DNA from 2 places in the Mycobacterium liflandii genome. Region 2 is predicted to be linked to the other one. Evidence: riboswitches for the same ligand, from Rfam matches in the RefSeq annotation. Region 2 holds a riboswitch; the other holds the start of a gene.
The links. A riboswitch is a leader RNA that binds a small molecule or an ion and turns the genes downstream of it on or off. The one in region 2 is predicted to bind cobalamin.
Positions count from the first base shown of each region.

Region 1: another riboswitch for cobalamin. It lies ahead of CKW46_RS16150 (PPE family protein); the one in region 2 lies ahead of metE (5-methyltetrahydropteroyltriglutamate--homocysteine S-methyltransferase).

Region 1 covers NZ_CP023138.1:3,592,501-3,604,404, forward strand. The annotation lists gene CKW46_RS16120 (FKBP-type peptidyl-prolyl cis-trans isomerase) at 1-68, shown strand, start outside; gene CKW46_RS16125 (hypothetical protein) at 128-1,468, opposite strand; partial or broken gene CKW46_RS16130 (PE family protein) at 1,666-2,543, opposite strand; partial or broken gene hrpA (ATP-dependent RNA helicase HrpA) at 2,722-6,664, opposite strand; gene CKW46_RS16140 (DIP1984 family protein) at 6,837-7,307, shown strand; gene CKW46_RS16145 (1-aminocyclopropane-1-carboxylate deaminase/D-cysteine desulfhydrase) at 7,563-8,552, opposite strand; cobalamin riboswitch at 8,938-9,150, shown strand; gene CKW46_RS16150 (PPE family protein) at 9,373-11,082, shown strand; gene CKW46_RS16155 (cyclic nucleotide-binding domain-containing protein) at 11,114-11,686, opposite strand; gene CKW46_RS16160 (TrbL/VirB6 family protein) at 11,775-11,904, shown strand, end outside.
Region 2 covers NZ_CP023138.1:5,403,089-5,414,992, reverse strand. The annotation lists gene CKW46_RS23980 (MarR family transcriptional regulator) at 1-520, opposite strand, end outside; gene CKW46_RS23975 (pyruvate, phosphate dikinase) at 517-2,082, opposite strand; gene CKW46_RS23970 (DoxX family protein) at 2,255-2,764, shown strand; gene CKW46_RS23965 (DUF3556 domain-containing protein) at 2,836-4,557, shown strand; gene metE (5-methyltetrahydropteroyltriglutamate--homocysteine S-methyltransferase) at 4,635-6,926, opposite strand; cobalamin riboswitch at 7,062-7,287, opposite strand; gene CKW46_RS23955 (SDR family oxidoreductase) at 7,343-7,993, opposite strand; gene CKW46_RS23950 (SDR family oxidoreductase) at 8,010-8,852, opposite strand; gene CKW46_RS23945 (TetR/AcrR family transcriptional regulator) at 8,957-10,231, opposite strand; gene CKW46_RS23940 (PPE family protein) at 10,751-11,904, shown strand, end outside.

The DNA.
Region 1 (11,904 bases), 1.8 Mb from region 2:
CCAGCGCTGGCATCCGTCCGGGCGACACACTGGTCTTCGCGATCAAGGTCCTCAGCGCCTCGAACTGATTCGCGACCTGCGGGCCGTGCGACCTGAGTTGGCGGTCCCCGTCGTTTGGTTGCCTCGACTAGGGCGAGCCGTTGAGCCCTTCGTCGCCCAGCAGGACCCCACCTGACCCACCGGCGCCGGGGGTGCCGGTTCCAACGTTGCCGCCGTTGCCGCCGTTGCCGATCAGCACGGCGTTGCCGCCAGTGCCGCCGTCGCCTCCAACGCCGCTCGATAGCGACTGTCCGCCGGCCCCGCCGGCCCCGCCGATTCCCAACAATTGACCGCCGGCACCGCCGTTGCCGCCCGAGCCCCCGTCGCCTGCACCGACCACGCCACCGAACCCGCCGGCTCCACCGGCCCCACCGAAGCCCAGCCACCCGGCTGCCCCGCCCATCCCGCCGTCACCAGCGGTTTTCGTGCTGGAACCGCCAAATCCTCCAGATCCCGCACTGGAGAACAACAGGCCGGCGTTGCCGCCGTCCCCGCCGTGCCCACCCACGACACCCAGGCCAAATCCACCGTCACCGCCGGCCCCGCCGCTGCCGAACAGCATCCCGGCATTGCCGCCGGTGCCACCAATCCCCCCAGCCACATCGCCAAATCCGCCGCTCCCGCCCGCACCGCCGGGCCCGCCGAACGCTCCGGCATCGCCCCCGGCCCCGCCGGCGCCACCGTTTGCCGACTCGCTGGCTCCCCCCGCCCCGCCGTCGCCGCCACCGGCGCCGACCAGCCCACCCAGTAGGCCGCCGGCACCGCCGCTCCCGCCGGTACCGCCGGTCAGTGAGAATCCGCCGACCCCGCCGCTCCCGCCGGCACCGGATAGCCACCCGCCCGCCCCACCGGAGCCGCCGCCGCCGCCGTCATCGGAGGCCGAGCCAGCGCCGGCGCCGCCGGTGCCGCCGGTACCGATGAGCCCGGCTGCCCCGCCGTCACCACCGGCGATACCCGAGCCGGCAGCTCCGGAGCCGCCGGCCCCGCCGTCACCAAGCAACCAACCCCCGGGCGACCCACTCGCGCCGCTGCCGGTAGCCCCCGGGGCTCCATTGCCGATCAGCGGGCGCCCGGTGGCCGCCTGAATGGGGGCATTGACCGCGGTCAGCGCTTGTTGCTGCAAACTGTGCAGCGGTGAGCTGCTCGCCGGGGCGTCGAATCCCAGCAGCACACCACCGGTACCGCCGACACCATTGCCACCGTTGCTCGGACCCGCTCCGCCGGTACCGGCGTTGCCACCGTTACCGATCAGCACTCCGTTGCCGCCGTTACCGCCGTCGCCTCCAGCCGCCGTACCTTCGCCACCCGCGCCACCGGCGCCTGCGTTGCCGATCAGCAGGCCCGCCCGGCCTCCCGTTCCCCCCTGGCCCCCAACACCGCCGGTGCTGGAGCCGCCGACTCCGCCGACGCCGCCGTCGGAGAACAGCAATCCGCCGGCCCCGCCGCCCCACCCGGGCCGGCGGTCGCGCCGGCACCGCCTTCCCCGCCGGCCCCGCCGCTGGAGAAGAACAACCCACCGTCACCGCCGGTCCCCCCGGCCGCCCCGGATGTACTGCCGAATCCTCCGGTCCCGCCCGCCCCACCGGTGCCGAATAGCCCCCGCACGCCGAACATTCCGCCGGCGTCACCGCCGGAACCACCGCCGCCGCCTGTCACACCGCCGTATCCGCCGGTGCCGCCGGCCCCGCCTGGGCCACCGAGCACCCCAGCGCTGCCACCCGTCCCGCCGGCTCCGCCATTGTGTTGTCCCATCCCGCCGATGCCGCCATCGCCTCCGCCCGCACCGACCAGTCCGGCCCACGGCCCCCCGGCTCCCCCGGCTCCTCCGGCCCCACCGGTCGCGCCACTCCCGAGACGGCCCGCTCCGCCTGCCCCGCCGGTTCCGCCGGCACCCAGCAGACCCCCGGCCCCGCCATCGCCGCCGGCCCCGCCGACCGCGCCAACGTCGCTGGTCGCCCCACCTGCCCCGCCGACTCCGCCACTACCCGACAACCAGCCCCCGGTCCCCCAACCCCTCCGGCACCACCGTTACCGACCGTGGAGTCGCCCCCGGCCCCGCCCGCACCTCCCGATCCCAGCAGCCCGGCCGCCCCGCCGTTACCTCCCACTTGGCCGGTGGCGCCCGACCCGCCGGCGCCGCCATCGCCGAGCAGCCAGCCGCCATCGCCACCATTGGCGCCGGTGCCCGGCGCACCGTTGGCGCCATTGCCGATCAGCGGCCGCCCGGTCAACGCCTGTACCGGCGAATTGATCGCCTCCAGCAGCTGCTGAAGCGGTCCGGTGTTGGCGGCCTCCGCAGCTGCGTAGGCGCCTCCGGCGCTGCTCAGCGCCCGCACAAACTGCTCGTGAAAAGTTATCGCCTGCGCGCTCAACTGCTGATAGGTCTAACCGTGAACAGAAAACAGCGCCGCGATCGCCGCTGATACTTCGTCTTGGGCCGCGGCGACGATGGTTGTGGTCTGCGTCGTCGCCATGGCGTTGGCGGTGTTGACCGAAGAACCTATGTCCCTTAGCTAGGTGGCCGCGTGTACCACGATTTCCGGAACCGCCGTCAGCGCGGTCATGTCGAACCTCCATAAAGCTCACAACCAGCCGGGGGGTTCCCGGCTGGTTTCGACGAGCTCGGGTCAGCAACAGCCTATTGTGATGCGGGCCACTTTCGCTTCGGATTCCGGCGCGAACTCAGCGCTCCGTGTCGCTGTGGTGCACGGCGTCGATCGCCCGGTAGATCCGCTGTTCACTGACCGGACGCGGGGTGTCGAGCTGCTGGGCCCACAGGCTCACCCGCAACTCCTCGATTTGGCGGCCGATGTCGCGGACGTCGGCGGCGCTGGCCCGTGCCAGCGGCAGCGCGTGCACAAGTTCGTCGTAGGCCTCCACAACGGCTTGTACCCACTCCATCCGGTCCCGGTCGGCCGCAACGGCATGCGGCAACCGGTCAAGGCGTCGACGGATCGCGATCAGGTAGCGGGCGAGGTCGCCGAGATGTGCCCGCCCGGTTGCGGCCACGAAGCCCGGTGGAACCAACCGGTCCAGCTGGGCGCGGATATCGGCGATCGCGTCGGTCTGCGCCGACGGTGGCTTCGCGGGCAAGGCGAGCTGCACCTCCTGCGCGGCGGCGAGCACCTTCGCGACGCGCCCCACGATGTCGATGGTCATCGGGACCAGCGCTTTCGCCACGTCGGCGCACAAGGCGACGAACTCGGCCCGCGTCCATACCGGCCCCGGTGTCAGTGCGTCGGTCGCCGCGTCGGCGCAGTCGTCGAGCAGCGCGGTCAGCGAACCATCCGGGTTGGTCCCGAGCAGCAGGCGGGTGCGTGGGTCCAGCTGGCGTTCGACGGCTTTCAGCGGTGCGGCCACACCGAGCCGCACCAGCCGCCGGGTGCCGGGTGCCATCGCATGGTCACGTTCGGCTGATGTCGCGAACACCCGCAAGTCCACGTGCGAGCCTTGATCGACGAACCCCGGGAACCCTCGCACGGCCCGCCCGCCGACGCTGCGCTCGACGACGCGCGCCAGTTCGTCCACGTCATCGGGCCAGGCGCGCAACCCTTTTCGTTCCAGATCGCCGGCAACCGCGTCGGCCCCCGCCCGCTGGGCGGGGGCCGCCAGCTCGGCTTGCAGCGCCTTGAGGTCCTTGCCGCGGGCGACCTCGGTGCCATCGGCGGATTCCACGGCGAAATTCACCCGCAGGTGCGGTGGCAGCTTGGTCAGGTCGAAGGCATCGATGGGTACCAAGACGCCGCTGCGACGCCGTAGTTCGCGCTGCAACGCCTGCATTAGCGGCTCTTTGGCCGGGTCGATCCCGGCCAACACCGCCCGGGCGGCATCGGGGGCCGGAACGAAGTTGCGGCGCAAGTCTTTCGGGAGTGAGCGGATGAGCTCGGTGACCAGTTCTTCGCGAAACGCCGGCACCTGCCAGGCGAACTGGTCGTCCCCCAAGCGGGCAAGCACGTCGACCGGCACGTGCACCGTGACGCCGTCATCGGCGGCGCCGGGCTCGAACCGGTAGGTCAGGGGCAGTGCCGCGTCGTCGGTCTGCCAGTCGTCCGGCCGATCGGTGTCGGCAGGATCATCGCTGCGCAGCAGCTCATTTCGGGTAAAGGTGAGCAGATCCGGCGTCTGGTGGCGCTGCTTTTTCCACCACGTGTCGAAGTGCCGTGCGGAGACGACCTCGGCGGGGATGCGGGCGTCGTAGAGCTCATAGACGTCATCGTCATCGACCAGCAGGCCGCGTCGGCGGGCCCGCTCCTCCAGTTCTTCAAGTTGCGTGCGCAACCGCGCGTTGTCGGCAAAGAAGTGATGACGGGTCTGCCAGTCGCCCTCCACGAGCGCATGGCGGATGAACAGCTGCCGTGCCACCGTGGGCTCGACCCGCGAGTACCCCACGCGTCGGCGCGCGGCCAGCGGCAAACCGTACAGCGTCACCCGTTCGTAGGCCATCACCTCGCCGCGCTTGGCGTCCCAGTGCGGTTCGCTGTAGCTGCGTTGGGCCAACTCCCCCGCAACTCGCTCGACCACTTCCGGCTGGATGCGGGCGGCGATGCGCCCGTAGAGGCGACTGGTCTCGACCAGCTCGGCCACCACGACCCAGCGTGGCGGTCGCTTGGTGAGCACCGATCCGGGCGCCAGAACGAACCTCGAGTTGCGCGCACCCAGATACTCCCGGCCGTCTTCACGGCGCATCCCAACATGCGAGAGCAGCCCGGCCAGCAGCGCCGCGTGCACCCGGGCGGGCTCGGCCGGATCATCCGATTGCGGTCCTGACTCGGCTAGGCCGAGGTCGCGACAGATGCTGCGCAGCTGTCCGACCAAGTCCTGCCACTCCCGGATGCGCAGGTAGTGCAGGAACTCGTTGCGGCACATCCGCCGGAAAGCGCTGCGTGACAGAGCCCTTCGCTGCTCGCCGAGGTACCTCCAGAGGTTGAGGTAGGACATGAAGTCCGAGTCCTCGTCGGCGAATCGGGCATGCTTTTGGCGGGCTGCCTCTTCGCGGTCGGTTGGTCTTTCCCGCGGATCAGGGATCGTCAGCGCCGCGGCTAGGACCAGGACCTCACGCAGACACCCCTCCACCCCGGCCTGCAGAATCATCCGGCCCAGCCTGGGGTCAACCGGCAGCCTCGCCAAGCGACGGCCGAGATCGGTGATCGCGCCGGTTGGGTCGAAGGCGCCGAGTTCCTGCAACAGCTGTACGCCGTCGCGAACGCTGCGCCGATCCGGCGGGTCGAGAAATCCGAAGTTCTCGATCTCGCCCAGCTGCAGCGCCGCCATCTGCAGGATCACCGCGGCCAGGTTGGTCCGCAGTATCTCCGGGTCGGTGTATTGCGGTCGGGCGGCGAAGTCGTCCTCGGAGTAGAGGCGGATGCAGATGCCGGGGGCAACCCGACCACATCGGCCGGCCCGCTGCGCGGCGGACGCCTGGGAGATCGGTTCGATCGGTAGCCGCTGCACCTTGAGGCGGCGGCTGTAGCGCGAGATGCGGGCATTGCCCGGGTCGACGACGTAGCGGATGCCCGGCACGGTCAGCGATGTCTCGGCCACGTTGGTTGCCAGCACGACGCGGCGCCCGGTGTGCGGCGCGAACACCTTCTGCTGCTCGGCGGTCGGCAGCCGGGCATACAGCGGAAGCACCTCGGTGTGTTCGAGGCCGCTGAGTGCCTCGGCCGTATCGCGGATCTCACGCTCCCCGGACAGGAAAACCAGGACGTCTCCGGGGGCTTCGTTTTGCAGTTCGTGGACCGCGTCGACGATCGCCTCCACCTCGTCGCGGGTCTCGGTGCGGACGATTTCGTGGTCCGGGTCGTCCGGGTCGCTGGAGTCTTCCGGGGACCCCGTCGAAACGGGAACCTCCAACGGCCGGTACCGAATCGCGACCGGGTAGGTCCGTCCGGACACCTCGATGATCGGCGCCCCACCGAAGTGGGCGGCGAAGCGTTGCGGCTCGATCGTCGCCGACGTCACGATCAGCTTCAGGTCCGGGCGGCGCGGCAGCAGCTCGCGCAGGTATCCGAGCAAGAAATCGATGTTGAGGCTGCGCTCGTGGGCCTCATCCAGAATCAGCGTGTCGTAGCGCAGCAAGCGTCGATCGCGCTGGATCTCGGCGAGCAGAATCCCGTCGGTCATCAACTTGACCAGGGTGCGCTCGCTGACCTGGTCGGTGAACCGGACGGCGTATCCGACCGCGTCGCCCAGCGGGGTTTGCAGCTCGTCGGCGATGCGTTGCGCGACCGTGCGGGCGGCTAGCCGCCGAGGTTGGGTGTGTCCGATCGTCCCGCGGACCCCGCGGCCGATGTCCAGGCAGATTTTCGGTAGCTGGGTGGTCTTGCCCGACCCGGTCTCCCCCGCGACGACGACCACCTGGTTCGCCCGTATCGCCTCGGCGATCTCCTGGCGACGCTCGCTGACCGGCAGGTCGGGGTAGGTGATCGTCGGAACGGCGGCTTGTCGCGTCGCAATCAGCGCCTCGGCCGCAGAAATCTGGACAGCGATCTGCTCGGTCAGCTGCTGCAGCCTCTCCGGCTTGGCGCCGCGAAGCCCCCTTCAAGCGCCTGCCCAGACGCACGGCGTCACGGGTGCTCAGACCGTCGAGACGGCTGCGCAGCTGCGCAACGGACAGATCGGCCACTCCGGTCAGGATAGGCGGTGCCGCGTTGCCCCTCGATAGCGCGGTCCGCGGATCTGACCGGGCACCGAAAATACGTTGCCAGCTACCTGATTTGGAGCCATCATGCTAAGGGCTTGCAGCCGGGCCTTGGCGAGAGCCGGCGCTTGGGGTGACGAACTGAGGAGCAGGGATTGTGAAGCTGCCAGAGGCGTTATCGCTGCGCGCGAACGCGGCGCGGCGGGTCGAGCAGCTGCGCACGCGCATCGTGGGCAACGCCCGCTATCAAGAAGGCGAGGAACCGGCCGAGGATGCCGCGGCTCTGCTCGCCGAAGCCGGCGAGACGCTGGATGAGTACGAGACGCTGATCCGGCGCATCAACCGCACCAACGCCGCCACGGCGATCGGCGCGGACGGCACGCTGACCGACGCGCTGGCCCGCCGAGACGCCCTGCGTCTGCGTCACTACGTGCTCACCGCCGCCGCGGACGCGGCCGCCGGTAGCAACCAGCCCACCTACTCGCGCCAACTGCGGTCCGAGCTCAAGATGCTGCCGGCCCTGCCCGTTGCCGAACTGCGCGCCCAGGCCGACGAGCTCGCCCGCGAACTTCGTGAGCTCGATGTTCGGATCCAACAGTCCAACTGGGAGGTCGAGCTGCTGGATTAGCGGGCCGAGGTGGAGCAGGTAGTTGTCGCGGAGGCGTGCACAAGCCCAAGATCGGCGGGCAAAGTCCGGTCTCTGCTGGCGCGCGGAGGGCAGCGCAGAGGGTTCGATTCCCTCCTTGACATCGCAGCCCAGCATTGCGCACCGGTGATAGGGCACAGCACACAGCACATCACCACGTGCAGATCCGTGATGGCGAGGGCGGGTAAGGGGCACCCACCTTGGCGTAGCAGTGCGGGCGCGGCACCCCGGTGCGCGCTACCGCGGCCCGTTGGTGTGCAGGTAGAGCGTCGGTCCCACTGGCAGCCGGCCGCTGGTGGTCAGGTCGAGCAGGGCGGCCATCGCTTTGGCCGTGTAGACGGGTTCGAGATCGAGATGCTCGGATTCGCGCGCGAGTTTCAGTGCCAGAGTCCCCTGGCTGGTCGGGTGGCCGTAACCGGGCCCCAGCCAGTCGCGCAGCAGGGTCAGCCGTTCGGCAGGCAGGTCGATGGACGGTAGCTTGGCGCCGCGATCTTGCAGCAGACGTGCGGCCCGTCGAGCCAGCGATGTGATCGATCGATGGTCGAGTCGGAGCTTGTCGTTGACAACGACGCCGATCACCTGAATATCGGTCAGGCCGGCGAGCGTGAGGCCCAGGTGCAGGCCGGCCACCGTACCCCCAGACCCGACCGCGGTGACGATCGACGATGGCGTCGGCAGCGCACCGTCTCTAAGCTGCGCGGCGAGTTCGAATGCTGCCTCGACATAGCCGATGACTCCCAGGGGTGAGGACCCGCCGGCCGGTAGCAGGTAGGGACGTCGGTGGCGCAGGTATAGGTACGGGGCGGCGGCCACCGTTCGGGCCTTGGAGCGCGTCAGATAGATGTCGGCACCGGATGCCCGAAGGCGGTCGAGCTGGGCTTCGACATGCTCGTCTACCGGCTGGTCGATGAGTGCCAGAGCGGTATGAATGCCCAGCTCGGCGGCGTAGAGCGTGGCCGCGAGTCCCCAGTTGGTGCCCAGCCCACCGAAGGTCAGGATCGTGCTTCGCCGTTGGCGCCTTACTTCGGGCAGCAGCCATTCCAGTTTGCGGACTTTGTTGCCGCCCCAGCCCCCGTTGCCGTAGGCGCCGTCGTCTTTGATCCAGATCGACGGGCAAGCGCTGATCAGATGGGACAGGGGGCGCACGGGTGTGGGACCGTCGCCGAGGGTGACGCGCTCGAGGGTGGTGCGCAGCTCGGGGAATCGCTGATGCAGGTAGGCGTTCACGCGGCTACCGGGCCTAGGGAGCCTCGCATCCGTGACCTCGCGAACAGCCACCTCTGGGCCGGTCGAGCATCAGCATCATTGGACGTCCACACTTCGGCCATTATCACCTATGCCAGCGCGGCGGCGGCGAATATGAAGCCCGGTCACGGCAGTTGTGACCCAACCTCAGCAAACTCGTCGCCAACATGGCTGTTCCAGCCGCTCCCCCTCGAACGGATTTGGTGCTGCCGCCGAGGGGGGCACCCCACCTACATTTGGATCTCAATCCGCAACAGCGTCGCCTATCCGCCTGGCTTCCCGCTGTGATTTAGGTGTGAGCGTTGGGCCCAAAGCGTGCGCGTCGAGTAATCTAAGCCGCGCAGCTGGTTTGCTGGCGGCATTCTGAGTGTTGTCGGCATCAAGCGGCGGAGGCTTTCGCAGCTTCGTCGTGAGAGGGAACCCGGTGGGAATCCGGGACTGTCCCGCAGCGGTATGCAGGAACGAACACCGTCATCGGCACTGGCCCCACAGCCTGGGACTGGGAAGCGACGGTTAGTAGGAGCACCATCGTCGGTGCGGGCCTGCGAGTCCGAAGACCTGCCAGTTGCGCCGGGCACGTTGTGTTCGGCGCGCGTCGCCTCGTGGATTGGGCGGATGGTCGTAGGTATGCAGACACGGTGCCGGGCAGACGGCGCCATTCATCGGCTCTAGCGGCTAACACGGTTCACCAGGCGCGGACATCCCGTCGTACCGGAGGACTATTGATGGCCCCACGTGCCCACACCGTCAGGATGTCGGCCGCGCCTCACATCGGTGAGCATCGGTTCGCTGGCGGTGATCGATGACCGCGCCGATCTGGATGGCGGCGCCGCCAGAGGTGCATTCGGCCCTGTTGAGCAGCGGCCCGGGCCCCGGTTCGTTGCTGGTGGCCGCGGGCGAGTGGACTTCGCTGAGCATCACCTACGCCGAGGCGGCGGAGGAACTTGCCGCTCTGCTAGCCGCCGTACAGGCCGGAGCGTGGGACGGTCCGACCGCCGAAATCTACGTGGCGGCCCACGTGCCATATCTGATGTGGCTGATACAGGCCAGCGCCAACAGCGCTGCAATGGCCGGTCAGCAGCAAACCGCTGCCGCCGCCTACACCGCCGCCCTGGCGGCGATGCCGACATTGGCGGAGCTGGGGGCCAACCACACGATCCATACGGGGCTGGTAGTCACAAATTTTTTCGGCATCAACACCATCCCAATCGCGGTCAACGAAGCCGATTACGTGCGGATGTGGATTCAGGCCGCCGCGGTCATGGGCGGCTACCAGGACGTCTCGGCCACGGCGGTGGCTGCCGCGCCGCAGCCCGCCCCGGCCCCGCCGATCATGAACGCCGCCGAGCCGGCGGCTGCCGCCGCACAGGCAGCGGAGCTACCTCCCGACCGGCAAAGCCAGTTTCTGCAATGGCTCAAGGACATCGGGTATGTCGACCTCTACAACAAGCTGATCAAGCCGTTCGTCGATTGGCTGGCGAACATCCCCTTCCTGCAGGCGCTGTTCTCCGGATTTGACCCGTATCTGCTCACCCTCGGCAATCCGCTCACCTACCTCAGCCCGCTCAACATCGCCTTCGCCCTCGGCTACCCGATGGACTTTGCTACGTATGTCACCCTCCTGTCACAAACGTTCGCATTCATCGGTGCCGACCTTGCCGCCGCGTTCGCGTCGGGCAATCCCATGACCATTGGCCTCACCATCTTGTTCACCAGCGTGGAAGCCATTGGCACGATCATCACCGATATGATCGCGCTGCTGAAGACCCTGCTGGAGCAGACCGCTGTGCTTCTCGCGGCCCTGGCACCGATGTTGGCCGCTCCGCTGGTGCCGTTGGCGGCCGGCGCGGTGCTGGTGCCGCTTGGTGCCAAGGGGTTGGCGGCGCTGGTCGCCGTGCCGCCACCGGCGCTACCGGTCGCCGCGCCCGCCGCTCCGCCGGTCGCGCTAACCCCCAACGTCCCGCCCACTCCCCCGGCGCCAGCACCCGTGGACGCGAGCACCCTTACCCTCACGCAGGCCCCGCCGCCACCGCCGTCGACCGCACCACCGCCGGTAAGCGGTGCTGGTCTGGGAGTGGGGATGGAGAATTTCGGCTACATGGTGGGTGGCCTGGGCGCGGATGCCAAGAGCGCCGCACGTGCCAGCGCCCGCAAGAAGGCCCCGCGGCCCGATGGTGCCGAGGTGCCGGTCGTCGCGCCGGCCCAATCGGAGCCGGCTCGCTCGCAGCGCCGCCGGCGCACGAAGGTCGGCCAGCTCGGCCGCGGCTTTGAGTACATGGATTTGGAATCGGAGACGGCTCCCGACTCGATGACGGGCAGCGAGCGGATCACCACCGCGTCCGGCTTGGCAGGTAGTGCGGGGACTTTCGGGTTCTCCGGTGTCGCCGGCAAATCCGGCGACCGCACCGCAGCCGGGTTGATCAAGTTGGCCGGTGACGGGTACGACGACGGCCCGCGAACACCTGCGATGCCGAGCACCTGGGATGGCGACCCGGCGCCCTCGCCGGACTAGCCCTCAGACCTGGGTCGATGACCGCCTACGCCTACTGGTTCCGGTCGATCCACTGGGTGAGCGCATCCTCGAGCGCGGCCCCGACGCTCACCCCGGCAGCGGCGGCTGCCTGCTCGAAACGTTCGACCGCTTCCGTCGGCGCCGAGGCATTCAGCGGTGAGCGTTCGGGTTTTGGCTTCGGCGGCTGGGCTACCGGCACATGCCGAGCGGTAGTGGCCTCCATGGTCTCGCGCAGTGCGGGAATCTCATCAAGCAGGCGGGCGAGATCGTCGCGGCCGATTCGCAATACCTCGGCCGGGCCGGTTGTCGTTACTGTCGCAGACCGCAGTTTCCCACGGCGAAGCGCAGATTCACCGATCACTTCGCCGGGCCTTAGTACGGCGATGCGGTCCCGGCCGACGTAAACGCCGGCCTCCCCTCTGAGCAGGATGTAGCAGGCATCTGATGGAGTCTGTTCGCGGATCAAAGGCCACGGCACGGACTGCGAAATGCGCTGTGCCGCCTCCACGACACGCTCCAGCTCAGCATCGGAGAAGACGTCGAAAGCGGAGAATTCGCGTAGCCGACGGGCATCTTCGGCGTTGCTCTCGATGTCGACATCCATGCTGCGCCCCTGACCTGCGATGTGTCCTTGACATCGTGGAGCCTACGCGGGTTTTGCCCCGAGACGAGGACGAATTTTTGCAGGTGGCATGCCGACGATCCCGGCCCGCTCCGGTGCGCGACGGATCCGTTCGTTGGTGGACCGCCTACACCGCGGTTGGGGACTGCGACTGCCCGCCAAGCCCGTGACCGTTGACAGCGGGACCAGCGGGGGGCGGT
Region 2 (11,904 bases):
AGTGGTAGGAGTCGATGAGCGGGCGGGTCAACCAGGCGGTCTCGCCGGCCTTGACCCTGCCCAGCGCCGCACTCAACTTTCTCGAGTAAGCATGCAGCCGCGGCAGCTGTGTCGCCGCGGTCGCAATGATCGGCTCCACCCGCTGGTGCACATCATCAAGCTGGGCCAGGATTGCGGCGTCATAGTCGGCGTCGTCATGGCTGTTCGGTTTGCCGCCTCGGAGCTGCCACTCTGTCACCAGAGCCTTGAAATCGGCATTCACGGAACGAAAGTCGCTGTAGACGTTGGCCAGTGTGGTCGCGTCCGCCGCGTTGCGTTCCTCGGTCAGCAATTCGCTGAGCCGGACCCGGCCCTCGGGACTGATGCGCAATGTGGTGTCGCCGACCAACAGGTTTGCCGCGGTCAGCCGCGCGACCGTGTCCGCGACTTCGGCCAGGTCCAGGCTCACCGTCTCGGCAAGGTCGGGCGGGCTCACCCGCCCCTTCAACCTGATTGCTTGCAGTATCGCCAATTCCGTCATAGACCGTCCTGCACACGTAGCGCGTTCAACATGGTGATCAGCGGTGCGTCCGAGACGACATCGGTGTAGCCGGCGGCCATCGCGGTCAGCACCCCAGCCTCGGAAGGATCGTCGAGCTTGGGGTAGTCGCCGCTCGCATGCGCGCGCAGCGGGCTGATCTTCAGCGCGATCGTCGTGAGATCGCGTAGCTCGGGTGTGTCGTCCTCCGACCACGCGGACGGCGCCAAAATGCCCTCGCGCACTTCGCCCGTGTAGCCGTCGACGGTAATCCGCTTGCCGGCCAACGAGGCCGCAACCCCGTCACCACAACCGACCACCGCCACCCGGCCGAGCTCACGGCTGACCACCGCAGCGTGGCTGGCAGCGCCACCGATCTCGGTGACGATGCCCTGCGCGGCAAGCATCCCCGAGACGTCTTCGGGCCTGGTGTGGTCACGCACCAGGATCACCTGCTCGCCCCGGTCGGCGGCGTCCAGCGCCTCGTCCACGTCGGTGTAGGCCAGGCCCGCGGCCACTCCCGGGCACGCCGGCAGGCCCTTTGCCAAAAGCGATGCGGCCAAACGCTCTTCCGGCTGCAGCGTGGGCAGCAAGAGGGTCTCCACTTGGGTGGGGGTGATTCTGCGCAGCGTCTCGGCATCGTCGATCAGGCCGGCACCGCGCAGTTGCAGCGCCAATCGCACCGCAGCCTGCGCGGACCGCTCGGCGGATCGCGTCTGCAGCAGCCACAGCTTTCCGCTTTCGACGGTGAACTCGACTTCTTGCACCTCGGCCGCGAGCCGTTCCAGGCCGCGCGCGGCATCCAACAATTCGAGGTAGATCTTCGGCAGTCGGTCGCGCAGGGCGGTGATCGGTTCTACCTTGAGCAGACCCGAGACGACGTCATCACCCTGACCGCCGGGTAGCCATTCGCCGAACGGTTCGCTGGCGCCGGTGATCGGATTGCGCGACGACAGCACCCCGGCGCCGGAATCGGCGCTGCGGTTGCCGAACACCATCGCCTGAACCACGACAGCGGTGCCGCCCTGGTCGTCGAGACTGTTGTGGTTGCGGTAGGCGATGGCGCGCGGAGAGTTCCAGGAGGCGAACACGGCGCCGATGCCAGCACGTAGCTGCTCGTAGGGGTCGTCGGGGGGATCACTTCCCGCCACGATTCGCCGATACATGCGGGTGAACCGGCGCCTGGTGTCGCGCGCGAAGTCGCCGGTGCCGGGGGAGGCCAGGGCCTGCTCGACGGTGTCGTTCATGCCCAGGTCCAAAATTGTGTCCATCATGCCGGGCATCGACTGGTTGGCTCCCGAGCGCACACTGACCAGCAGCGGATGCGGCCCGCTGCCGAAGGTGCGTCCCGTCTCGGCCTCCAGCCATCTGATCCGGTCCACGACGTCGTCCCAGATCGCGTCCAGTGTTGGTGCTGGATCCGCCAGGTAGCGCACGCCCACTTCGCTGGTGATGCAGAAGGCAGGCGGCACCGGCAGATTGTTCCGGCGCATTGAGTCGATACCGTGGCCCTTGTTGCCCAGGACCTCCCGAGGCTGATGTGCGCGGCCGTCCAGTAACACCACGGCGGGGCCGGTGAACGGGATGCCCCCGGCTCGTGAGAAACGAGTCGTGGTGCACCCCCTTGTGGTCTTCGGCAAACTCCCAGAACGCTCGCTATGTTTCCACACGGTTCAGTAGCGTCCGCGGCTCGGCGCTGCTGTTGTGGGATGCGCCGAATGATCTAGGTTTGCACTCATGGCTCCCTACGATGTCGGATTACTGATCCTTCGGCTGGTGCTGGGCCTCACAATGGCCGCGCACGGATTCAACAAGTTCTTCGGCGGCGGCCGGATTCCGGGCACGGCACGATGGTTTGAAAGCATCGGCATGAAGCCCGGAAAGTTTCACGCCACGGTGGCCGCGATCACCGAGGTATCCGCGGGCTTGGGACTTGCGGCCGGCCTGCTCACTCCGATCCCGGCGGCGGGCTTTGTCTCGCTGATGTTCGTCGCGGCCTGGACCGTGCACCGAGCCAACGGATTTTTCATCGTCAAAGAGGGCTGGGAGTACAACCTGGTGCTCGCCCTCAGCGCCGTCGCGGTGGCCACGATCGGTGCTGGAAAACTGAGCCTGGACTGGGTGATATTCGGGAACAACTGGCTCAATGGCTGGCCGGGTTTGGTGGCATCGCTTGGGCTTGGGCTGGCCGGGGCCTTCGGCCAGTTGCTGATCTTTTACCGGCCGCCGGCTCGGCAGGCCGGATAGCCGACGGGCGCAAACCCGGCTTGCCGTGGCTGCGCGGCGAAACACTAGAACACGTTCTAGTGTGTGAAACCATGGGATTTCTCAAGCCCGTGCTGCCGCAGGTCGACATTGTCGAATGGGGCAAGGGCACCCGCAGTGAAAAGATCCGCCCGATGGCCCGCCATTGGGCCGAGGTCGGCTTTGGCACTCCGGTCGTGATGCACCTTTTCTACGTCGGCAAGATCCTGCTCTACATCCTGGTGGGCTGGCTGATCGTGTTCAGCACCAAAGGAATCGAAGGATTCACCGACGTCAAGTCGTGGTACACCGAGCCGATCGTGTTCCAGAAGGTCGTGCTCTACACGATGCTGTTCGAGGTCGTCGGGCTGGGCTGCGGGTTCGGCCCGCTGAACAACCGGTTCTTCCCGCCCATGGGCTCGAGCTTGTACTGGCTACGATTCGGCACCATCCGGCTGCCACCCTGGCCCGAGCGCGTCCCGTGGACCGCGGGGACCAAACGCAAGCCGGTGGATGTCGCGCTCTATGCGCTGTTGTTGATCATGTTGGTGACGGCGCTGTTCACCGATGGCTCCGGCCCGATGCCGGAGCTGGGCAGCAAGGTGGGGCTGCTGCCGATGTGGGAGATCGTGATGATCCTGCTGCTCCTGGCGATGGTGGGGCTGCGCGACAAGGTGATCTTCCTGGCCGCCCGCGGTGAGGTCTACGGGACGCTGACGGTCACCTTTCTGCTCGGCGGGATAGACATGATCGTGGCCGCCAAGCTGGTGTTCCTGGTGATCTGGATGGGTGCGGCGACCTCCAAGCTCAACTGGCACTTCCCATTCGTGATCTCCACGATGATGTCCAACAACCCCTTGTTCCGGCCGCGCTTCATCAAGCGGATGTTCTTTGCAAAGTTTCCCGACGATCTGCGGCCCGGATTGCTGTCACGCATGCTCGCGCACCTCAGCACTTTCATCGAAATGTTCGTTCCCGTGGCGTTGTTCCTGTCGCACGGCGGCTGGCCGACCACCGCGGCGGCGATCGCGATGGTCTGCTTCCACCTGGGAATTCTGACGGCGATTCCGATGGGGGTACCGCTGGAGTGGAACGTATTCATGATCTTCGGCGTGTTGGCGCTGTTCGTCGGCCATGCTGACCTCGGCCTAACCGATGTGAAAAGCCCTGTGCCGGTAGCGATTCTGTTTGCCGTGGTGGCAGGAATTGTCATCTTGGGCAACTTGTTCCCGCGCAAGATCTCGTTTCTGCCCGGGATGCGTTATTACGCCGGCAACTGGGACACCACGTTGTGGTGCATCAAACCCTCGGCTGACGCCAAGATCAAGCGGGGGATCGTCGCAATCGCCAGCATGCCGCAGGCTCAGCTGGAGCGCTTCTACGGCAAGGACCGGGCGCAGATCCCGATGTATCTCGGATACGCGTTCCGCGCCATGAACACTCACGGCAGGGCGCTGTTCACCTTGGCCCACCGGGCAATGGCCGGCCAGGACGAAGACGACTATGTCATCACCGACGGGGAGCGGATCTGCAGCACCGCCGTCGGCTGGAATTTCGGCGACGGACACATGCATAACGAGCAACTCATCGCCGCGATGCAGCAGCGCTGCAACTTCGAGCCGGGGGAGGTGCGTATCGTGCTGCTCGACGCGCAACCGATCCACAAGCAGACTCAGGCCTACCGCCTGGTGGATGCGGCCACCGGCGAATTCGAGCGGGGATGGGTGCGGGTCTCGGACATGGTGACGCGACAGCCCTGGGCCGACGACGTACCAGTCCAGGTGCAGTCGGAGTAAGGCCGTCGAGCGTCGAGTGTGACGCCACTGCGAGATTTCATCGCGAAACTCGCAGTGGCGTCACACTCGACAGACCCCTACGCCTCGGGTCGTACTTTCTGTGCGGCGGCGACCATGTTCTGCAGGGACGCCGTCACCTCATCAACGTTGCGGGTCTTGAGCCCGCAGTCGGGATTGGCCCAGAGCCGCCCAGCCGGAACGGCTTTCAAGGCGGCACGTAGCGAATCCGCCATCTCCTCGGCGCTGGGCACTCGTGGTGAGTGAATGTCGTAGACGCCGGGGCCCACACTGTTGGCAAAACCGATCGCATTCAGATCGTCGAGCACCTCCATGTGGGAGCGTGCCGCCTCGATGGAGGTGACGTCGGCATCAAGGTCCGCGATGGCCCCGATCACCTCACCAAATTCCGAGTAGCACAGGTGAGTGTGGATCTGGGTCGAGTCGGCAACTCCGGACGTCGCCAAGCGGAAAGCGGCTACCGCCCAACGCAAGTACACATCCTGCTCGCTGCGCCGCAGTGGCAACAATTCGCGCAGCGCCGGCTCGTCGACCTGGATCACCGCGATGCCGGCCGACTGCAGGTCCACGGTCTCATCACGAATGGCCAGCGCCACCTGATTGGCGGTATCGGGCAGCGCCTGATCGTCACGCACGAAAGACCACGCCAGGATGGTGACCGGGCCGGTCAGCATGCCCTTGACCGGCTTGGCGGTCAGCGACTGCGCGTAGCTGATCCAGTCGACCGTCATCGGATGGGAGCGCGCGACGTCACCGTAGAGAATCGGCGGACGCACGCAGCGGCTGCCGTAGGACTGGACCCAGCCATTCTGAGTGGCGAAGAAGCCGTCCAACTGCTCGGCGAAGTACTGCACCATGTCGTTTCGTTCCGGCTCACCGTGTACCAGCACGTCGAGTCCCAGCTCTTCCTGTAGGGCGATGACGTCGGCGATCTCTTTCTCCATCCGGCGCGCGTACTCCGCCTCGTCGATCTCGTCGGCGCGCAGTGCCGCACGGGCGGTTCGGATCGCCGTGGTCTGCGGATAGGAGCCGATCGTCGTGGTGGGTAGCGGCGGCAGCTGTAGCCGTGCCTCCTGGCTGAGTCGGCGTGTGGCGGCATCGCCCCGATGCACACCCGAGGCGAGGATGGCATGGATGCGGGCCCGCACCTGCCCGTTGTGCAGCCGTGGATCCTTCTTGCGGGAGGCCACCGCTTCGTTGGACGCCGCGATCTCAGCGGCGACCGCCTCGCGCCCCTCGCGCAGAGCGCGGGCCAGAACCGCGACCTCGGCCACCTTCTCCGCGCCAAATGCCAGCCAGCTGCGCAGGCTAGCGTCCAGGTCGGTCTCGGGCTCCAACGAGTACGGCACATGCAGGGTCGAACACGACGTGGACACCGCGATGCTGGCTGCCGAACCAAGCAGGGTCGCCAGCCGGCTCAACGCCGCCTGCAAGTCGGTGCGCCAGATGTTGCGACCGTCGACGATGCCGGCTACCAGCGTTTTGTCGGCCAGCTCAGGAGCCGCGACGATGGACGCGATCGCGGTGTGCGCACCGGCAACCAGGTCGACGCCGATCGCCTCGATGGGGGTACGGGCCAGCGCCCCCAGCGCGGCGCCCGGGTCGCCGAAGTAGGTAGCGACATGAATGGCCGGCCGGTTGGCCAGTGACCCCAGCGCGGTGTACATCCGTTCGGCAAGCGCGGGCGCGTCGGGGCAGATGTCGGTCACCAGCGCCGGTTCATCCAGCTGTACCCATTGGGCACCGCTATCGGCGAGCAGTGACAATAGCTCCGAATAGATCGGCATCAGCTCCTCGAGCCGCCCTATCGGCGCGGATGCGCCGTCGACGGCCTTGCTGAGCAGCAGGAAGGTGACCGGGCCGATGACCACGGGCCGTGCCGGGATGCCGAGCTCCTGCGCCTCTTTCAATTCGGCGAGCACCTTGTCGGGATGCAGCCCAAACCGGGTGTCCGGCCCGATCTCGGGGACCAGGTAGTGGTAGTTGGTGTCGAACCACTTGGTCATCTCCAAGGGCGAGACCTCAGCATTGCCCCGCGCCGCGGCGAAGTAGCGGTCCAGGTCGTCGCAGATCCCGGCTACTCGGGTGGGCAAGGCGCCCAACAGAACTGCGGTGTCAAGCATCTGGTCGTAGTAGGAGAAGGTGTTCACCGGAACTGAGTCCAGACCGGCCGCGGCCAGGTCGGTCCAGGTGTCGCGACGCAGGGTGGCGGCGACGGACTCCAACTCTGCTCGGTTGGTGCGTCCCGCCCAATAGCCCTCGGTTGCGCGCTTGAGTTCGCGGCGCGGACCAATACGGGGAGAGCCGGTAATGGTTGCGAAAAATGGTTGCTGGCTTACTAGCTGAGTCACAGCGCGTCCTTCAATTGACGGGGTGATCACCGCCCTCGGACGCACAACCGACCCGACTGCGCCATGCTTTGACCGCACGAGCACAACCGCTTCGGCCGAACGCCCATTCCACGAGGCGATGAGCCGCCGGGCGCGGCGCGCCCGGCACAACTGGCAGGTCTTCGGACTCGCAGGCGCGCACCCGGTGGTGCTCCTAGTGGCCGTCGCTTCCCAGTCGTGAAGGACCAGTGCTTGTTTCGTTCATGACGGCGGTCGTTCCCGCATACCGCTGCGGGACAGTTCCGGATTCTCACCGGATTCCCTCTTACGACGCATCGTTGATGCCTCGCTCGATGCCGACACCGCGTGGGGCGATGACGGCAGACCAGCTGCGTGGTCCAGGTTACTCTGCCGCCCCGCGGTCGCGTACTGGCCGGTTAGTCTGCCAATGCCGTGGCGATGGGCACATCGCCGTTGTTGAAGTCGATGGTCCGGCCGATGGTTGAGTCGTCGTTGAGCGTGGCGGCGATCACCCGCGCGACATCGGCGCGCGAGACCGTGGCTTTGCCGCTCTTGCCCGTGCCAATTGAGATCCGCCCGGTCGCCGGTTCCATGGTGAGCCGGCTCGGCCCCAGCACGGTCCAGTCCAGGTTGCTGGCACGCAAATGGGCGTCCGCGGCCGCCTTCGCCTGCGCATACGGGAAGAACGAATCATCAACCGATACACCATGATTAGGGCCGGCGCCGAAATAGGAGACCATCACAAACCGCTGCACACCCGCCCGCGTCGCGGCATCGATGACTCTGATGGCGGCGTCGCGGTCGACGGCATAGGTGCGCGCTGGATTGCCGCCGCCCGCGCCGGCGGAGAACACCACCGCATCGTGCCCGGTCAGCAGTCCGGCCAGCGCGGCGGTATCTAGCCCTTCGATATCGGCTTGCACCGGTGTGGCGCCCGTTGCGGCGATGTCATCGCGGTGGTCGGGGTTGCGGAAGACCGAGCTCACCTGGTCGCCCCGGTCGGCCAGGATGTGCCCCAGTAGCAGAGCGACCTTGCCGTGGCCACCAAAGACAACAACACGCGTCATAGCAGCGACGCTACCGCTAGGGCATCGGGACGCGGCCCATGATGAGGTCGATGATGGGCTTGCCTGGCGGGTAGGCGCCGGTCAGTGACGATATGGTGTGCCCGTAGTCCACCAATAGCGTGATCCCGCTGATCCCGAAGGCGGCCGCGCTGTTGAGGAACACCATCACGTCGCCCATCTGCTCCGGGGTGTGCACTTTGGAGCCGGTCTCGTCGCGGTAGTCCTGCGCGAAGGTGAGCCACAGGTCGGCATTGGCTTGCGCCAACGGGGTATCGGTGGGGCCTGGGCAGATGGCGTTGATGCGGATCCCCCTTTTCAGCAGGGGATAGGCCCTGGTCGCCACGTAGGCATTGATGGCTTTCTTGCTGAAGCCGTAGTGAATGATGCCCTCGGCTTCATGCGCCGATACCCAGTCCTGGGCCGCTCCATAGTCAGGAGTGGCCAGGAACTCGGTCAGCCGCGGCAGGTCGTTCTCCCAGCCCATGCCCGCGACCGACGAGATGAAACAGACCGCCGATCCCGAAGGAAGCTGGTCATTGGCCAGCAGGCGGTCGATCAGATGGCGGTGGCCGATGAAATTGATCTTCATCAGGTCTGGTCCGTCTGCGACACCGGCCGCGGAGAACACCGCATGGACCGGCCCGCCCAGCCGCTCGACAGCGGAGTCGATGGATGCCGGGTCGCGCAGATCAACGCTCAGCGTCTGGGCGGCGTCATAACCCACCGGCGCGTAGTCCATCACGATGACTTCGGCGCCGAGTTCGGCCGCTGACTTGGCGGCCGCGGCGCCCATCCCGGTGGCGCCGCCGACGATCAGCGCTCGTTTGCCGTCGTACCGCAACCGATCCACAACTGTCATCAAGGTCCCTTTCCCCGGCCCCGGTTACCCGCCTCACTCTAAGGGGAACATATATTTGGTTCAATAGCGCAGTTGGTTCAATCGCGCCGGAGAAAGCGGTGCCGCTACTGGCCGCGCACGGCGACGCCACGCAACACCGTGTCACGGGCGTGAATGAGCGCCGCACGGGTGCCGACGAAGTGCAAGATGTTCTCCGGTATCCACTGCAAACCGATGACGCATCGGGCCAGCATCGTGATGGACGGCGGTTCGATCTGTATTTCTTCGGACCGCAGACCTTCGGACAGAAGCGATTTCATCTGTCGCAGCCGCGCGGCGTAGAGCCACCCCGGGTTGGGAGTATCCGGTGGCGACTGTCTCATCCACGCAAGCTGAATCCGGAACTCGTCGGAAAACTGATCCAGCGCATTGATATTCACCCAGCTAAGCGCGTCCAGCTTCTCGATCGGCGTCGCGTTCGAGCGCAGCACGGCGACCCAGCCCGCTTCGACCTTGTGTCCGAACGAACGCATGATTGACGCCAGCAGCTTGTCTTTGGATCCGATCACCCGGTACACAGTCCCGGTGCCAAGTCCGGACGCAGATGCGATGTCTCTGATCGTGGTGACTTCGTAACCCTTGCGCCCGAACTCCATTCGTGCCACCGCCCGAACGTGGGCGGCCTTGTCACTGGGATCGGCGTCCTTTTCGTCGATCCATGTCGCGATCACGTCGTTTGCTGCGGACAGCGCATTGGAACCGTCCAGATCCACGTCGGTTGGTGCGTGGCTTGCCAAGCCTTGCAGAATGGTTCGGCACATCAACCCGGAGACCTGGTCGGCGGATGCGTTGCGACGCATCATGTCCAGACCTACTTGCAGCATTGTTTGACAGATCCGGTCGGCCAACGTGGGGAGGTCGATTTCGGTCCTGATGTAGCCGCTCCACCGCCCCGCGCGCAGCGTTTGCAGCATGGCTTCTTGTATCGCTAGCGGACGTTGCGACGTCAGCTTCATCAGTTCGGGATCCGCGCTGGGGCCCTCGTAGAACGACATCTGAAGCGCGGCCCGATGCGCTACCGCACAGTTGGCGATCGCGGCTCCCAGTTGGGTGATCTTCTCGGCCACGGTTCGCGAATCGGGTTGGTCCAGCTTCGCTTGCCAGCTTTGCCCGATCTGATGTAAGTCGTCCTGATAGCGGCGGATCAGTTCGATCAGGATCGCCTCTTTGGACTCGAAATGGTGATAGAGGCTGCCCGGCAGAATGCCTGCGGCGTCAGCGATTTCCTGCAGCGACGTCCGCAAACCCGACGAGGCTATCAACGCCGCTGCGGTCTGGAGAATCTCGGTCCGGCGCGTCCCGGAGTCGTCCGTCCCGGCCTGATCTCGGTGATCAGCCATCCACCGGCTTTTCGCCGCTGCATTGACCTTCGCCATAGGCTACCGGTGTATGGGTCGGCAGAATTGCGACCTAGCAAACATATGCCTTCGTCCCTCCTGCCAACCAAATTTTTGTTAAATCTAGCAGACTGGGTGCTCGGGCAGTGGTCACGAGCGTGCCGGTGCGGGCCGGCTGCCCGGTCCTGTCGAACTGCCGGTTGGCTGCGCGATCGGCTTGCAGCGACGTGCGCCAGGGGCGGCCCGGCCCGTGGTTCGATCTTGCTGACTGCGCTGGCGCGGCGTAGCCGGCGCACGCCCGGTGAGAGGGCCCCGGCCGAGCTGACAGCGGCTTGGCGGGCTATTGACAGCAGGGTCCCATGTGAAAGCCCGGACGCCGGCGCCGACCCCGTCCTAGCATCTGGCCGTATTGGCAATTGTCGCCGAATGGCGACTGTTGCCTCGGGGGTCAAACGCAGTTGCGGAGGTTGTCGACAGGCGAGTTGTCCGGGGCGTTGGGGCGGCTGAACGGTTTGGGGTGTGATGATGTTGGACTTTGCTTGGTTACCGCCAGAGATAAATTCGACTCGGATATTCTCCGGCGCGGGCTCGGGGCCGTTGTTCGCCGCGGCGTCGGCCTGGGAAGGGTTGGCGCAGGATCTGTATGCGTCGGCGTCATCATTTGATTCGGTCGTCTCGGGGCTGTCCAGTGGGTCTTGGTCTGGTCCGGCGTCGGTGTCGATGGCGGCCGCCGCGGCGCCGTATGTGGGCTGGCTGAGCGCAGCGGCGGGCCAGGCCGAGTCGGCGGCCAATCAGGCTCGGACGGCGGCGACGGCGTTTGAAGCCGCACTGTCGGCGACCGTGCACCCGGCTGCCGTCACCGCCAACCGGATGTCGTTGGTGTCGTTGGTGGCAACCAATATTTTGGGCCAGAACACACCCGCGATTGCGGCCAACGAATTCGACTACCTGGAGATGTGGGCCCAGGATGTTGCGGCCATGGTGGGTTATCACGGTGGGGCGTCGTCGGTGGCCGCCGCCCTGGTGCCGTTCAGTCTGCCGCCCGTGGACCTGGCTGGATTGGCATCCCAGATCGGAACGCAGGCGTTCGGGATGGTCACATCCGCGTCCTCGGCGCTCGCCACACCGGTGCAAAGCGTCATGGCGGCCGTTCCGACGGCGCTGACGACGCTGCAGTCATTGCCACTGCAGGATGCGTCGATGCTGATGTACCCGTTCAGCATGGCGATGTCACCGCTGATGAACCTGATGAGTAGTTCGCTGCGCGGGTCGACCGCCGGGGTGGCCGGCGCAACCGCCGCCGGAATCCCCGCGAGCGCAGCGAAGTTGGTGGACGCACCGGTTAGTGGCGTGAAGGCGATGGGCGGGGCGGGGCTGGGTTCATCGATTTCGGCCGGGTTGGGCAAAGCGCGGATGGTCGGCGCGGTATCGGTTCCGCCGACCTGGGAGGGATCGATGCCCACGCGGATGGCTAGCTCGGCGATGTCGGGGTTGGGCGCGGCCGGTGTCGCCAATGAGGCTGAGATGGCCGCGGCGGGACGACCCGCCGGAATGCCGATGATGCCGATGCCGATGGGTGCGGGTGCCGGTGCCGGTGGCGGGATGCCCGGTGGAATGCTGGGCCGAGGCGGTGCCAGCCCGAACCCAATACAGTCCCGGCCTAGCGTGGTGCCGAG